3 regions of the Bradyrhizobium sp. cf659 genome follow, and region 2 is predicted to be linked to each of the others. Evidence: predicted binding sites of a transcription regulator. Region 2 holds the regulator's gene; each other region holds the start of a gene.
The links. The regulator LexA, encoded in region 2, represses DNA repair genes until DNA is damaged. The targets are predictions, from matches to a motif close to TGTTCNNNNTGTGTTCNG.
Positions count from the first base shown of each region.

Region 1: a site for LexA is predicted at 2,029-2,046, ahead of BM118_RS19890 (DNA recombination protein RmuC). Genes of this name have one in related genera too.
Region 3: a site for LexA is predicted at 1,705-1,722, ahead of BM118_RS29140 (ribonuclease T2 family protein). Genes of this name have one in related genera too.

Region 1 is NZ_FOQJ01000004.1:170,558-173,830, forward strand. It holds gene BM118_RS19880 (AmpG family muropeptide MFS transporter) at 1-160, opposite strand, end outside; gene BM118_RS19885 (GIY-YIG nuclease family protein) at 358-660, opposite strand; gene BM118_RS19890 (DNA recombination protein RmuC) at 795-1,997, opposite strand; gene def (peptide deformylase) at 2,169-2,693, shown strand; gene fmt (methionyl-tRNA formyltransferase) at 2,827-3,273, shown strand, end outside.
Region 2 is NZ_FOQJ01000001.1:246,807-250,079, forward strand. It holds gene BM118_RS01195 (GAF domain-containing protein) at 1-52, opposite strand, end outside; gene BM118_RS41055 (hypothetical protein) at 272-706, opposite strand; gene BM118_RS41060 (hypothetical protein) at 900-1,103, opposite strand; gene lexA (transcriptional repressor LexA) at 1,282-1,983, opposite strand; gene BM118_RS01215 (molybdopterin molybdotransferase MoeA) at 2,159-3,273, opposite strand, start outside.
Region 3 is NZ_FOQJ01000009.1:39,297-42,569, forward strand. It holds gene BM118_RS29135 (23S rRNA (adenine(2030)-N(6))-methyltransferase RlmJ) at 1-761, opposite strand, end outside; gene BM118_RS29140 (ribonuclease T2 family protein) at 954-1,658, opposite strand; gene BM118_RS29145 (hypothetical protein) at 1,780-2,244, opposite strand; gene BM118_RS29150 (hypothetical protein) at 2,427-2,720, shown strand; gene BM118_RS29155 (DUF3617 domain-containing protein) at 2,765-3,273, shown strand, end outside.

The DNA of each region.
Region 1 (3,273 bases), on a different contig from region 2:
CCAGCAGCGTCGAGCCCGACAGTGCCAGCGGCAGCCCGGACGAGAAGCCGAGGAACAGCACGATCAGCACCCGCGGTTGCAGGTACACGGCAAGGCTGTCACGCCAGGAGGCGGCCGGGGCGGAAGTCACGGCGGGGGAGGTCGCGTCGGGTGCGGTCATGGGGAGGTGTTAGCAGATTCTGGCTGAAAAGACTCACGCGGTAGCCGTGAGTCGGGAGAGCCTTCAACATCCTCGGCGTCATCGTCCGCGAAGGCGGACGATCCAGTACTCACCGGCGAGCCGGTTCATTCACGACCGCCGCGGAATACTGGATACCCCGCCTTCGCGGGGTATGACAGTCACTGGGCATGACGGTGTCATGGTGGTCCGGTTATCTCGGGATAGAGATCATCCCAATTCGGGTTGTGCTGCTCGATCAAGCGGACCTTCCAAGCCCTGTTCCACTTCTTGAGCCGCTTCTCTCGTTTGATCGCGTTCTCGGGATCGTCGAATTGCTCGAAGTAGACAAGCCTCGCGACGTCATATTTCTCTGTGAAACTCTCGATCAGCTTTGACTTGTGTTCGGCCACGCGGCGGATGAGATCATTCGTCACGCCGATGTACAGCGTGCCTCCGATCCTGCTGGCGAGGATGTAGACGTAGTAGCAGCGTCCGCCCATCTGCCGCATTTCCCTCCGCTGTCATCGTCCGCGAAGGCGGACGATCCAGTACTCCGCGGCGTTTCGAATCAATAACGACTGCCGCGGCGTACTGGATGCCCCGCCTTCGCGGGGCATGACAGTGTGCCTTAATCTCACTCCCCCGCCTGGAGCTTCCTCGGGAACAGCTCGGGCGCGCCGGTTGCCACCAGGTGCGGCCCCTCCGCCGGCGCATCGGCCTTGCTGAAATCGAGCTCCTCGATTCGCGCGGCGCGCTTCTCGATCTTGTCGGCGGAGATCAGCACCTGGCGGACGTCCTCGTTGGCGTCGGCAAAATGCTTCTGCAGCTTCAGCACGCGGTCGCGCAGGCGGCCGAGGTCGTCGCCGAGCTTGATGACCTCGGTGCGGATCTGGTCGGCGGCGTCGCGCATGCGCGCGTCCTTCATGATCTGCTGCATCACCTGGATCGCGAGCATCAGCAGCGAGGGCGACACCAGCACGACGCGGGCGCGATAGGCCTTCTGGATCACGTCGTCGAAACCGTCATGGATCTCGGCGTAGACCGATTCCGACGGCACGAACATCAGCGCCATCTCCTGGGTCTCGCCGGTGACGAGATATTTTTCCGCGATGTCGCTGACATGCTTCATCACGTCGCCGCGCAGCCGCTGCGTGGCGATCCGCTTCTCCTCGTCGGTGCGGGCATCGTGCAGCGCGGTCATCGCCTCCAGCGGAAATTTCGCGTCGATGCAGAGCGGACGCTGGTCGGGCAGGAACACGACGCAGTCCGGCCGCTTTCCGGTCGAAAGCGTGAACTGGAACTCGTAGGCGCCCTTCGGCAAGCCGTCCTGGACGATCGCCTCCATCCGCGCCTGGCCGAAGGCGCCGCGCGACTGCTTGTTGGCGAGCACGTCGCGCAAGGTGGTCACCTGCGTGGTGAGGTCGGTGAGGTTCTTGTGCGCGTTGTCGATGATGCCGAGCCGCTCGTGCAGGGCGTGCAGGCTCTCCATGGTATTGCGGGTCGAGTGCTCCATGGACTGGCCGACGCGATGGGTGACCGAATCCAGCCGCTCATTGACCGCGCGGGCCATCTCGGCCTGGCGGCCGGCCAGCGCCTGGGTCATGGCGTCGACCCGGCCCGCGGACTCGCTCTGGGCATGCAGCATCTGGCTGATGCGCTCCTCGAGCTCGTCGGCGCGGATCGCATTCGCCATCGCGAGTTCCGCCCCGCGCCGCCCCGAGCGTGCAATCACCACGGCGATCACAACCAGCAGGATGAGGACCAGGACACCGAAGCCGATCAGCGCGTCGATCGTGCGCACCGGCCAGTCGCCGGCCACGAAAATGATCTCGTTCATGCCTGCCCTTCTAGCCGATTCGGCTGGTCGCACGAACGAATAGCGAACATTTTCGGTAAATGCCCCGTTAATTTTCATGGTTAACGAATCCTGAAGTTTTATGGTTAGCGGAGAGTTAACAGGGTTCCTGGCCGCATTGACCGCGTCCGGCGCCCGGCTTAAATCGCCGCCATGGCCCTCAGAGAAATCATCATCCTGCCCGACAAGCAGCTGCGTCTGGTCTCCAAGCCGATCGAGAAGGTCACGACGGAGATCCGCAAGCTTGCCGACGACATGTTCGAGACCATGTACGACGCGCCCGGCATCGGGCTGGCGGCGATCCAGATCGCGCAGCCGTTGCGGCTGATCACCATGGACCTCGCCAAGCGCGACGAGAACGGCGAGACCAAGCCGGAGCCGCGCGTCTTCATCAATCCGGAAGTCATCGCCTCGTCCGAGGAATTGTCGGTCTACGAGGAAGGCTGCCTGTCGATCCCCGAATATTACGAGGAGGTCGAACGTCCCGCCAAGGTGCGCGTGCGCTTCACCGATCTCGACGGCAAGGTGCACGAGGAGGACGCCGAAGGCCTCTACGCCACCTGCATCCAGCACGAGATCGACCATCTCAACGGCGTCTTGTTCGTCGACTATCTGTCGAAGCTCAAGCGCGACCGCGTGATCAAGAAGTTCGAGAAGGCCGCCAAGCGCGCGGAGTAGGGTTCTCTCTCTGCCGTCATGGCCGGGCTTGACCCGGCCATCCACGCCTTGCTTGCTTTGTCGCGAAGACCGTGGATGCCCGGGTCAAGCCCGGGCATGACGGAGAACCAGAACTCTCACCGAACGCAGTCACATGCCCCTTCGCCTCATCTTCATGGGCACGCCCGATTTCTCCGTGCCGACGCTGCTCGAGCTCGTCGCGCATGGCCACGAGATCGTGGCTGTCTATACGCGCGCGCCGAAGCCGGGCGGACGGCGCGGCCTGCAATTGCAGCCGACCCCGGTGGAGGAAGCCGCGCGAAGACTCGGCGTGCCCGTGCTGACGCCGAAGACGCTGAAGACAGAGGAAGCGCTCGACGAGTTTCGCGCCTTTGACGCCGACGCCGCCGTGGTCGTCGCCTACGGCATGATCCTGCCGCAGGCCATTCTCGATGCGCCAAAGCTCGGCTGCTACAATCTGCACGCTTCGCTGTTGCCGCGCTGGCGCGGCGCCGCGCCCATCAACCGCGCCATCATGGCGGGCGATGCCGAGAGCGGCGTGATGGTGATGAAGATGGACGTCGGCCTCGACACCGGCGAT
Region 2 (3,273 bases):
TGCGCGTCCGGTCGGGCACCCAGAGTTCAACGACGCGAATGAAGGTTTTCATCGACCGTGTCCGCCGCCTCGAGCCAATGACAGCATCGGCGATCTGGCCGCGGAACGGACGTTCAAAATTCAGGCAGGGCCGCGCAAACTTCGTGCGACGGGGAGCCGCGGGGGGCTCGGCAGATTGGATTCTCAGGACGCAAACCATACCGGGTCGCCGGCCACGGCCGGCGATGGCGATTTCAATCCTGGCCCCGACCCGCGAGCCGGGGTTGCTACGTCAGCCGATCGGCAGGCGGGTGACGGTCGGCCGACCATCGGCGGTGACCTGCGGCTTGTGCTCGCGTTCGCCGACGGGCTGGGTCACCGGCAACTGCAGCACGGTCGCGCGCTGGCCTTCGACGAGCTGCGTCACCAGTACGTATTTGCCGTCGGGGAATTCGATCGCGTCGTGATGGCGATCGGGAATGTGCGGATCGATCTTGCCGAACTTGCCGACACGCGAGTTGATGGTGCGCGTCCAGATCCAGCGATTGTCGTAGCGGACGTTGTCGGCGAAGGCGAGCTCCGTCCCCGGCAGCAGGCAGACCGCGACGGACATGTCGGCTTCGGAGGCGAAGCCGCGCGTCGAGGTGCCTCGGAAGGTGGTCGTGACGATCGTCTCGCCGACTTCCGCGGGACGCGTCGCGACGGCATGCAGGCTGTAGTCACACATCGGGTGCTCCTCATTCGAAGATAGCAACCCGCACCTCCTTCGGAGGCACAGGCCTCTATCAGAGTGGAAGCATGTTAGCGTCTTCTCGGTTGTAGGCAAATCTGCGGCTTAGGTCCGCGCGCTGCCATCACAATATCTTTTTCAAATGCACGAGGAACAAAGTCCGCTCTCGTGCATTTGGCGTGCGTCTCCGTCAGCGACCAGCAGGTGCCGACCAGCCCGAATATTGCCAGGCGGGTTGCGACGGCTGCGCGACGGCGTTGCGGGCATTGCGCAATTGCTCGCTCGTCGTCGGCGGCGTTGCCTTGCGGACTTGGTGTGACTGTGCGGCGAAGGCTTGCGACGCCGATGCTGCGATCAGCGTCATCGTGACGGCGCTCAAAACGATCTTGCGCATGATGGTCTCCTCGATTTCCAGCGCCGCGAAGCGATGAGGGCTTCGTGCGGCGTGCCGAGGATGTAGCGCTGGAGAAGGGGCCGGATAATCTGTGCAAAACCAGAAAGACTATCCAGCCGGAGCGGACAATCGTCCGCTCCAATCGTCAACGCGCGGGTCGCCAACCGGCGGGGCGCGCTCAGTACTTGCGGTACAGGCCGATCAGCTTGCCCTGAATCTTCACCCGGTTGGGCGGCAGGATGCGGACCTCATAGGCCGCATTGGCGGGCTCGAGCGCGATCGAGGCACCGCGGCGGCGGAAGCGCTTCAGCGTCGCTTCCTCGTCGTCGATCAGCGCCACCACGATGTCGCCGGTGTCGGCGCTCTCGTTGCGCTGGATCAGCGCCATATCGCCGTCGAGGATGCCGGCTTCGACCATCGAGTCGCCGCGCACTTCGAGCGCGTAGTGCTCGCCCGAACCGAGCATGTCAGGCGGTACGCTGATGGTGTGGCTGCGGGTCTGCAGCGCTTCGATCGGCGTGCCGGCCGCGATGCGGCCCATCACCGGCACCGCGACGGGGCGCTCGCCCTCTTCCACGGACGCGCTGGAGCTCGCTCGCACCTTGCCGAGATTGCCCTCGATGACGCTCGGCGTGAAGCCACGCCGGCTGCCGGCGGCGGCCTGGAGCTCGGGCAGCTTGATCACCTCGATCGCGCGGGCCCGGTTGGGCAGACGCCGGATGAAGCCGCGCTCCTCCAATGCGGTGATCAGGCGATGGATGCCTGACTTCGAGCGCAGGTCGAGCGCGTCCTTCATCTCGTCGAAGGAGGGCGGCACGCCGCTTTCCTTCAAACGCTCGCTGATGAATCGCAGAAGCTCGTATTGTTTGCGCGTTAACATCTCGACCAAATCCCCCGGTTGATGTCGTTCGATTCCGAGACGGTGAATTCAGCGGCGAGCCGCCAGATGCTCGAAACAAATCATGAACGGACACTATATGTTCGATATGTGTTCCGCAACTGCTTAATTTACCGTGAACGCGACAAAGTTCGCGGAACGCGCATGACCAGCGGGTTCAGGCGGGCAGTCGCAGCACCTCGCAAGGCGTGCCGGCCTCGGCCTTGGGTGCGAACGGCGCGCGCACGAGAAGTGCCTGTGCCGCAGCGAGATTCGCAAGCAGTGAGGAATCCTGATGATCGACGGGAAGGGCGACAAGCGTGCCGTCGTCGCGCCGCTCCAGACGTGCGCGCAGATAATCTTCGCGCTGGTCATTGGCACCGAGGTCGCGGCCGAGCACGGCGCGCTCGCGACGATGATGAATCACGGCGCGGCCCGACAGAGCGCGAATCAACGGCACCATGAACAGGAAGGCGCACACATAGGACGACACGGGATTGCCGGGCAGGCCGATCACACCCATCGTTCCTAACCGGCCGTGCATCATCGGCTTGCCCGGCCGCATCGCGATCTTCCAGAACGCCATCGCGATGCCTTCGTCCCTCAGCGCCTGCTGGACCAGATCGTGGTCGCCGACCGAGGCGCCGCCGGTCGTAATCAGGATATCGGCGCCGCTTTCGCGGGCACGGCGGATGCCGGCGGTGGTGGCCTCCAGCGTATCAGCGGCAACACCGAGGTCGACGGTATCTGCGCCCTCCTGGCGGGCGAGCGCGTGCAGGGCGTAGCCGTTGGAATAGACGATCTGGCCGGCACCCGGTGTGGTGCCTGGCATCACCAGCTCGTCGCCGGTGGCGAGGATCGCGACCTTTGGGCGGCGGCGGATGGGGAGGTGCGGGTGATTCATCCCGGCGGCGAGTGCGAGGTCGCGCTCGGTGAGCCGGGTTCCCTTGCGCAGGAGCACGTCGCCCTCGGAGAAGTCGACGCCGGCGGGACGGATGTGCCGCCCCGTGACGGCGGCTTGCTTGATCGTGATGCGCCTGCCGTCGGCGACCGTGTCCTCCTGGATCACGACCGCGTCCGCGCCAGCCGGAACGACGCCGCCGGTGAAGATTCGCATCGCTTCGCCGACGCCGACCGATCCCGCAAACGGCCGGCCCGCCGCGATCTCGCCGATCACGGTGAGCTGTGCGTCGACCTTGGCTGCATCGGCCGCGCGCACGGCGTAGCCGTCCATCGCCGACATCGCCTCCGGCGGCTGCGTACGCCGCGCCGCGACGTCGCGCGCGAGCACCC
Region 3 (3,273 bases), on a different contig from region 2:
TAAGGCGGATTGACGATCAGCAGTCCGGTGGAGGTGAGGGCTGCGCTGTCAGCTTGCGGTGCAGCGCTGAATTCGAGGCGCAGGCATTTGCCCGGCGGCTTTGCTGCGGCTGCGAGCCGCGCCACGAGTTGCGCCAGCGTGTCGGTGGCGCGCCGGCTCTTGGCCGGATACCAGATTACATAGATACCAGTCGGCCATTTTGCGAAAGCCTCCGAGAAGGCTTTGCCCAGCCGTTCGAACTCGTTCTTTGCCTCGAATGGCGGATCGATCAGCACCAGCCCGCGCCGTTCCTTCGGTGGCACGAAGGCCGGCAGCGCCACCCAGCCGTCGAGATCGACCACGCGGGCCTGCTCGTCGCGGCGCAGCACGTCGATCAGCGCCTTGCGCGCCTTCGGCTCGAGCTCGCAGGCGACGAGGCGGTCCTGCGGCCTGAGCAGGCCGCGCGCGATCAGCGGCGAACCCGGATAGGCCTTGAGCTCGCCCTTCGGATTGAAGGCGCGGACGATGTCGAGATAAGGCTTGGTCAGTGCGGCGGTCTCGTTCGACAGGCGCGCCTGCATCAGCCGCGCGATGCCGGTCAGCCATTCGCCGCCGCGCCGCGCCTCGTCGCTTTCGAGATCGTAGAGGCCGGCGCCGGCATGGGTGTCGATGACGCGGAACGCCCCCGGCTTGTCCTGCAAGTAAGTGAGGATGCGCGCCAGCACGATGTGCTTGATGACATCGGCGAAGTTGCCGGCATGAAAGGCGTGACGGTAGTTCATGGGAAGAGCACTACGCCACGTCACGGCCTGAGCAAAGAGGCACTAATGCGTGTCCCGGACGCGGTGCAGCGTGTCACGCTGCGCCGCTGAGCCGGGACCCGGCTTCTTCGTTCGTGATGGGCCCCGGATCAGCGGTGCACTACGCCGCGTTTCGCGGCGCATCGCACCGCATCCGGGGCACGAGAACCCGAACTACCCACCCCTGATCGGCGGCATCGTCACCTGGTCGCGGCGGCAGGCGCGGCGGTCGATCTCCTCGCAGGCGCGGAATTGCAGGTCCTTGCTGAGGCAGATGCGGACCTCGGAAAGCCGCGTCCGGTTGCAGGTGACCGAGACGGCGGCGCTGCCGAGGCCGGGATTGGCCCTGATGAAGGCCTCCTCGACATCCGCCGGCGCCACGGTCCTGGCCTGCGACAGGTCGAGATACTCGGCCGGAATCTTGATCGCGGCGCGCGCTTTCCGGATCGTCTCGAAATAGCTGCGATCGGCGAGCCCCGAGCAGGTGCCGTGCTTGTCCCATTCGTTGAAGATCAGGCCCGGCGCCGGCATCAGGTCGAGCATCGAGGAGACGATGCTGCGGTTCAGCCGCGGCGCCGGCCGCTGGCAATATTCCGGAAAGCCGTTCTCATATTGCGGCCACAGCCCGTGTACCACGAAAGCATACGGCCGGCCGCTGCACTGGATCTGGGAGCGGCCGCCGCGCTCGGCCGCCTCCTCGCAGAAGGAGGGCGACCACGACAGCGACAGCACATAGAAATCGAATTCGCCGGGCGCGTTCTGCCGCTTGTCCTGGGCTTGCGCGACGCCCGCCAGCGAGACCAGCCCGGCGGCCAGCGGCAGGGCAAGGACCAGCGAGATCATCAGGCGGGAGAATGAATGCAATCTGGAATGAAACATGGCGACGCCCCTCAACTAGACTGTGCAGTCGAGCCTAGCAGGCGAAAAGAACATTTCAAGAACAAAATTCGGGTGGCCTCCGTCAGGCCGCTGGGCTAGGTCCGAATCAGGGCTTGTCGAATCAAGGCCTGGCGGCGCGGCAGGCCGGATTGTAGGCCCAGTTGCGGTCGAGCCCGACCACGCACCATTCGACACCATTCCCGTAACCGGCAAAGCCGCCATCCTCGATGATCGAGAAGTGCACCTTGCGCACCTTGCCGTCGTTGAGCATGGCCTCGCCGGTGCAATAGCGGCGCGGAATGTTGTCGGACTGCCAGGGCCGGAACGCGGTCTCGCGCACGGCGGAGAAGCCGGTGATCTTTAACGAGGAATTCCAGAAGGAGCTTTCCTTCTCCCAGAACTGGGTGGCGATCGTCGGCAGCGCCTTGTCGCAATCGGCGACGCCGCCGTCGTAGCGCGGTCCGCTCAGCCAGAAATTGAGCTCCAGCGGATTGGCCGCCCTGGCCTCACCGAGCGACAGCGCCCCGAACATGAGGCCGAGCACGGCGGCAAAGCGGAGCGATTTCAGGGAGGTCGAGGCGCGCATGGGCAATCCAGACAGCATGATCTGCGAAGGTCCGACGGTGCCGCGAAGGGCGGGTGAGGTCAAGTGCAGCGCGGCAACACTTGGCCAGGAGTTGACCATAACGTCGCATCCGACAGGGCTTCAGTTCTTTTCACTTCCGTCCCGGCACCGTAAACTGGCGCCAGCCAATTGGAGTAACGGGAATGCGAATCATTGCGGCCGCGGGCGTTCTTGCCCTGGGTATGATGGCGAGCCAGCCGGCGCGCGGCGACATCTTTCCGGTGCCTCCGTTCAAGGGCAACGACACCGGCGGCATCATCGCCTATTCGATGGCTACCCAGGTCGATGCGCGGCAGGTCGCGGTCGATCACTGCGCGCGCTACGGCAAGGTCGTCAAATTCCTCGGCGTGCAGGCCTATGAGGGCGGCTACATCTCGTTCTCCTGCCGCTGGGTGCCCTATGGCGCCGCCAATCAGCCGATCCGCACGCTGTACTGAGGCGTCTTCGTAGCGCAGCGATCTCTCAGCCGGGAGCTTCCCACATGACGCGCAAACTTGCTTTGCTCGGCTCGGCCGTTTGCTTCGTGTTGTCGGCCGGCAGCGCCTGCGCCGACGATCTGCCGGTGCGCAAGGCCGGCCTGTGGGAATTGAAGATGGTCAGGAGCGGCTCTGCGATGCCGGAAATGACCATGCAGCACTGCACCGACGAGACCGTCGACAAGGAGATGAACAACAACGTCTCCCCGATGGCCAAGCAGATCTGCGCCAAGCTGGACATCAAGAAGACCGCGACCGGCTATGTCACCGATTCCGAGTGCAGCGTCGCCGGCATCAGCACCACCTCGCATGCCGAGATTACCGGCGACTTCAACTCGGCCTATACGGTGAAGACCTCATCACACGCGCAGGGCGGCGCCGCCGGCACCGCGGGGCGCGACACCACCATGACGCTCGAAGCGAAATGGCTGGGCGCCTGCAAGCCCGATCAGAAGCCCGGCGACATCGTCATGCCCGGCGGCTTCAAGATGAACGTGCGCGACATGGACAAGTT